Linked DNA regions of Pelosinus fermentans DSM 17108. The protein of the gene in region 1 interacts with the protein of each later gene in a pairwise test. Links are inferred from orthologs where the notes say so. Each region holds a gene or a part of one and is shown on either strand. Other genes may lie near its edges. The genes, in order: FR7_RS12785 and ftsZ.

The links.
Region 2: the proteins of FR7_RS12785 (region 1) and ftsZ interact in binary tests that used the Bacillus subtilis proteins (3 or more experiments, as listed by UniProt). The link is inferred for Pelosinus fermentans DSM 17108 from one-to-one orthologs.

The regions. Positions count from the first base shown.
Region 1 is NZ_AKVN02000001.1:2,752,021-2,755,181, reverse strand. What follows is about bases 72-2,897. They hold FR7_RS12785 (cell division protein ZapA), read left to right. Parts: upstream 72-1,270; coding sequence 1,271-1,525; downstream 1,526-2,897. Other genes in these bases: FR7_RS12775 (U32 family peptidase), read left to right, coding at 2,352-2,897; FR7_RS12780 (DUF421 domain-containing protein), read left to right, coding at 1,592-2,218; FR7_RS12790 (amino acid permease), read left to right, coding at 72-1,120. Also shown: more of FR7_RS12790, read left to right, coding at 1-71; more of FR7_RS12775, read left to right, coding at 2,898-3,161. UniProt on the Bacillus subtilis protein: Activator of cell division through the inhibition of FtsZ GTPase activity, therefore promoting FtsZ assembly into bundles of protofilaments necessary for the formation of the division Z ring.
Region 2 is NZ_AKVN02000001.1:2,339,316-2,342,614, forward strand. Bases 322-3,285 are described here. They hold ftsZ (cell division protein FtsZ), read left to right. Parts: upstream 322-1,262; coding sequence 1,263-2,309; downstream 2,310-3,285. Other genes in these bases: ftsA (cell division protein FtsA), read left to right, coding at 322-1,235; spoIIGA (sigma-E processing peptidase SpoIIGA), read left to right, coding at 2,578-3,285. Outside these bases: more of ftsA, read left to right, coding at 39-321; more of spoIIGA, read left to right, coding at 3,286-3,299. UniProt on the Bacillus subtilis protein: Essential cell division protein that forms a contractile ring structure (Z ring) at the future cell division site. The regulation of the ring assembly controls the timing and the location of cell division.

The DNA.
Region 1 (3,161 bases):
TTATACGTATACATACGCTGCATTGGGAGAAATTGTTGCCTGGATTGTAGGCTGGAATCTAATTTTGGAATATTCTGTAGGTTCTAGTGCTGTTGCAGCTGGATGGGCTGGCTATATGGTAGGTCTTTTAAAATCAGGTGGTATTGAGGTGTCAAAGGCCTACACTGCGGTACCAGCTGATGGCGGTATTGCAAATGTGCCAGCGATGTTAATTTCTTTCTTTTTAAGTTTGCTTTTGGTGCGCGGCACCAAGGAAAGTGCAACACTTAATAAAATTTTAGTATTGATAAAGTTGGCTGCGGTTTTTATTTTCTTAGTTTTGGCAGGTCCAAAAGTGAATGTTGCAAATTGGGATCCATTTATGCCTTTTGGCTTTTCGGGAGTAGCTGCTGGCGCTGCTATTATATTTTTCGCATACATTGGCTTTGATGCGGTAGCAACAGCAGCAGAAGAATGTCATAATCCGAATCGTGATTTGCCAATTGGTATTATTGGCTCTTTGTTAGTCTGTACTATCTTGTATATTATCGTTGCTGCTGTATTAACAGGTGTCGTACCTTATAGTGAATTAAATAATGCAGAGCCTGTGGCCTATGCATTGAGGGCGATAGGATATAATATGGGATCTGCATTAGTTGGTACAGGTGCTATATGTGGTATTACGACCGTATTACTAGTATTAATGTATGGTCAATCTCGTATTTTCTTTGCAATGTCTCGTGATGGCTTGATCCCGGCTAGTATTTCTAAAGTCCATCCTCAATATGGAACACCCCATATTATTACAATTGTTGGTGGAATTGCAGTAGCCTTGGTCGCTGGATTTACTCCTATTGGAATTATTGCTGAACTTACCAATATTGGAACATTATTTGCTTTTGCAGTAGCTTCTGTAGGAGTTTTAGTGCTGCGGCACACTAAGCCGGAATTAAGACGACCATTTCGATGTCCTGCAGTTAATGTAATCGCTCCTTTGGCTGTTATTTCCTGTGGTTATTTAATGTATAATTTGCCTTACGAAACATGGGTGCGGTTTTTTGTATGGAGTGGAATTGGTTTTCTAGTATATTTTTCATATGGTAAAAACCATAGCTTACTTAATAAAAGTGAGAAGGCATAAGATAATACAAAAAAGGCAGTTTATGACTTATCTCATAGCTGCCTTTTTTGTATTAATAAAGACAAATATGTTTTCTTTGCTACATATGCAGGAAATCATATTTGTCAGGTCGAATGTAGAATTAGTAAAATAGGTATTATAGGTGACGTTATGAATGAAAAAAAACATAAAGTAACAGTTGAAATCTTTGGTGAAACCTATTGTTTAAAAAGTGATGTCAAACTTGAAAAAGTAATTGCCATTGCTGCAGAAGTCGATTCTCGTATGAAGACAATTGCACAGAAGAATTTGCGATTATCTCCAGGTAAAGTGGCTGTGCTAGCGGCACTCAATATTGCAGAGGCATATTTAGATTTAGAACAAAATTATAAACAATTGATTCGAATGGTAGAAGAAGAAAAATAACTGACGCTATCGTGCAGTATAACAGGCTTTTTGATTGTTAATACTACAATTAAAAGGAGTGATATGGTGTTTGAAACTGCCGATGTTGGTCAGATTTTATTACATATAGTGGTGTTATTTACTATAGCTCTTATCGTTGTTCGTTTAATGGGAAATCGTACAGTAGGGCAGTTGTCGCCTTTTGATTTTGTTATTATGGTAGGCATTGGTGACATCATTGTTACTGCATCTATGGACAAAGCACAGACTATACTCAGCGGCATAGAAGGATTAGTTGCTCTTTTGGCATTGCAGCAATTGATTGCTTATGTATCCTTAAAAAACCTTACTTTACGGAAGTGGGTAGAGGGTACGCCAATTACACTTGTTCAGGATGGAAAAATTTTACGAGAAAACTTTATCAAAAATCATTTCAATTACGATGATTTACGGCAAGAGCTTCATAAGCAAGGGATGGATATGACTAATTTGTCAGATATCAAATTGGCACGATTGGAAAGTTGTGGAGTTTTTACTGTTATAAGAACTCCAGACAAAGAGCCTTTAACAAAATATGAACTTGAGTTGTATTATAAAAGTATTTTTGAGAACCCCTTAAGTCCGTTAGGTCAGAAATGGGCGAGATTCGAACAATTTATATCAGATGTACATGATGTAGCAGAGTATATAAAAAGACAAGAAAAGATTAAGTAGATAAATACTATGCCTGTATCAAGGTACACAAAGTACACACAAAGAGGGCGTGTGCCATCTTTGTGTACTTTGCGTCTTTATGTGGAGATGTTTTTATATTATAGGGCAAGGCTTTTGAAAGGAATGAATTTAAATGATAGAGTTATTAGCTCCTGTTGGTAGTCGAGAAGCTTTAATTGCAGCCGTAGAAGGTGGTGCCGATGCCGTATATTTAGCAGGAAAAATGTTTGGTGCTCGAGCTAGCGCGCCTAATTTTACTGATGAGGAATTAGTAGAAGCTGTAAATTTGGCTCATCTGCGTAGTGTGAAGGTTTATGTGACTGTAAATACCCTTGTTGATAATAGTGAAATACCTGCATTATCGCTTTATTTACAGTATTTGTATAGAATTGGTGTAGATGCGATTATTGTTCAAGATATTGGCGTTTTTAAAATAGCAAAGCATATTATCCCTGAGATGCCAATACATGCTAGTACACAAATGACAGTACATAATTTAGAAGGCGTAGAGCTTTTGACGGAGCTTGGCTTTCAGCGGGTAGTAGTATCACGAGAGTTATCAATGGATGATATTCGACATATTTGTAAGAATGCAGCTACAGAAATTGAGGCTTTTGTCCATGGTGCATTGTGCATTTCATATTCTGGTCAATGTCTAATGAGTAGTATGATTGGTGGGCGAAGTGGTAATCGGGGACGTTGCGCCCAGCCTTGTCGTTTGCCATATACCCTTGTAGATGAAAAAGGAAATGATTTACTTCTAGAAGCGGATGCCGGTGAATATCTTTTAAGTCCTAAAGATTTAAACACATTGGATTTGATACCTGAGCTTATTCAAGCAGGTGTAACCTCTTTTAAAATTGAGGGACGCATGAAGAGGCCAGAATATGTAGCAGTGGTAGTTGATACGTATAGGCGAGCGATTGATGCCTGTTTGGTGAAT
Region 2 (3,299 bases), 410 kb from region 1 along the record:
TAGGAGTATGGTGTAGAATACTTCAAACGAGGTTAGCCATGGATAGCAAAAATATCTTAGGAATTGATATCGGTACAAGTAATATTAAAATATTTGTTGGAAAAATTGGTCTAGATGGACATGTAACAATCGCTGGTAGCGGCCAAATGACAACAAATGGCTTTGCAAAAGGTGTAATTTCCAATTGTAATCTATTGGTTAAGTCTATTGAACAAGCTGTTGACTGTGCAGTAATGGCTACTGATCTTTCTGTTAAGGATGCTTATATCGGCATTGGCGGTATGGAACTTAATGCAGTAAATAGTATTGGCAGCATTGCTCCTTCAGCTCCAAGTAGCATTACAATAGATGACGTGAATCGTGTGTATCGAGCTGCAGCATTGGTTGCTATTCCTGATGATCATGAAGTGTTACATGTATTGCCACAGAAGATTTTTGTTGATAAACAAAGAAAAAATGGATTGCCACTACAGGAAAAAGGTTCTCACTTAGAAGTGGAGGCTCATGTTGTAAGTATACCTAAAATGACACTCAATGATCTGGTCAGAGAAATTGAAACGTTAGGTATACATGTTGTTAGTGTAATTGCTAATGCTGTTGCTGTTACAGAAGCTATAATTCCAGTGCCTGCTAAAAACTTTTTAGTGATAGATATAGGAGCGGGGAGTACAGAGTTAATCTTGTACCAAGAGGGGCATATCGATTTCACTACAGCGTTACCTCTAGGTGGAAATTATATTACAAGTGATATTATGCGAGGATTAGCTATTTCCTGGGAACATGCTGAGGAGATTAAGAAATATTATGCAAAGCTAAATAAACAACTACAGGGGCAGGAGATCATTTTAGATTGTAACGCGTATGGTACTACAGACAAGCATGTTTCTTATGACTTTTTATATAAAATTGTTGAGAGTCGTATCTGTGAACTTGTTTATTTAATGCATGAGCATAGTAAAATATTTTTGGCAGAAAATAAAATTGAAAAGATTTTTCTTACTGGTGGTTGTGGGGCTATGTCTGGTTTTGTTCAGAGCATAGAAGCAACCTTTGGTATACCGGTTCAAGTTGTCATTCATCAAGAACTGCCTTTAGAATATCGTTCTCCTGAAAATGCAGCTTGTTATGGGATATTAAAATATGCAGGAAAGAATTTGCCAAAACCCCAAGTTATTCTAGAGAGTAATCCTTGGCGGTCATTGATGAGTAAGTGTAGAAATTTTTTAAAAAACTAAATCTTGTGACTATAAGGGGGAAATTCCATGCTTGAATTAGATATGGATTTAGATCAATTTGCTGCAATTAAAGTAATTGGTGTTGGCGGTGGTGGAAATAATGCTGTAAATCGGATGATTGCTGCTGGTCTACATGGCGTAGAATTTATAACAGTAAATACAGATGCACAAGCATTAATGCATTCTCAGGCAGCTTATCGAATACAAATTGGCGAAAAACTTACCAAAGGACTTGGAGCAGGTGCCAATCCGGACATTGGTGAAAAAGCTGCTCAAGAAAGTCGTGAAGAAATTATAAAGGCATTGCGTGGTGCTGATATGGTTTTTGTAACTGCAGGAATGGGAGGCGGTACGGGTACTGGTGCAGCTCCTGTTGTTGCTGAGTGTGCTAAAGAGGTAGGGGCATTAACGGTTGGTGTTGTCACGAAACCCTTTTCTTTTGAAGGTCGGAGACGTCAGGCGCAAGCTGAAAGTGGAACCGCAAAGTTGAAAGAAAAAGTAGATACTCTGATTACCATACCGAATGATCGCTTATTGCAAGTCGCTGATAAGCGTACTTCTATGATCGATGCTTTTCGCATTGCTGATGATGTATTACGACAAGGGGTACAAGGGATTTCGGATCTAATTGCTGTACCAGGGCTTATTAATTTGGATTTTGCAGATGTGAAGACCATTATGACTGATACGGGTTCAGCCCTAATGGGGATTGGATATGGTTCAGGCGATAATCGAGCAGTAGCTGCAGCTGAAGCGGCAATAAAGAGTCCTTTGCTAGAAACTTCGATTGAAGGCGCCAGGGGAGTTCTTTTGAATATTACAGGAGGGCCGAGTTTAGGTTTACTAGAGGTAAATGAGGCTGCTGCGATTATTTCTGATGCAGTTGATCCTGAAGCAAATATTATTTTTGGCGCAGTCATTGATGAAAATTTTCAGGATGAAGTTCGTGTAACTGTAATTGCTACAGGGTTTGACGGTAAGCCTCTTAGTGTAGTAAAAGGAAAATTGGAGAGTACAACGATAGAACCTTTTAAAGTACGTGATTTAGATATACCAACATGGATGAGACGTTAATATTAACCTCTTCTCTTATGTTAATGCGAGAATATAAATGAATAATGTAATAAAAAAAGCATGCAAAATTAAATTTTGTATGCTTTTTTGTTTAGGATTAAAAAAATAAGCAGCAATTGATGCAACAAATAAGTTGGAAGAAAAAACCATATTTCTACAAAAAAATAAAGATCACCTTGTTATAATAAGAATAACTTATGCAATGAAACAATAGATTATTATTAAAATGTATATTGCTGTTACGTTTATGATGATAGGAAGGTTATTGATGTATATCTATGCTGATGTGCTTTTTATTATTAATATAATGATGAATAGTATGATTCTAATGTTAACGGCTTGGACGGTAGGGGCTACATATAAATTTTGGCGGATAGTATTAGCAGCTGCAGTAGGGGGTTGCTACGTCTTAATCGGTATGCTGCCTAGTATGGAGTTCTGTCATACCGCTATCGCTAAATTAGTAATGTCATGCCTGCTGATTTATATAGCGTTTGGCTATACATCTAAACGCAGATCATTTTTATTGTTAGCATCTTTTTATGTTGTATCCTTTATTTTAGGTGGTTCTATTGTTGGATGGGTTTATTTCTGGCAAGTGAATCATTATTCTCATACGCTGATCAGAATTCTTACAACTTTATCCTGGGAAAATGTATTATGGGGAAGTTGTTTAGGATCTATTTTGATTGTTACTATCATACGGCGTATGTTATCGAGTACAACTCGGCAGCAAAGTCTATATCAAGTGAAAATTGAATATAATGGGCAGGTGGTTGAGTTAACAGCCATGCTTGATACAGGTAACAGTTTATATACTACAATAGGCCATAAACCAGTGGTTTTAGTTAGTCAATATGTTATAGCGTCAATTTTAAGTGAGGATGTGGTAACTTTTTTACAAGAAAATGTACCAGAAATGTGGTTGGTGAACTTATCCCAGTGTACTGATGAAAAATGGCTATCACGTACACAAATAATTCCTTACCA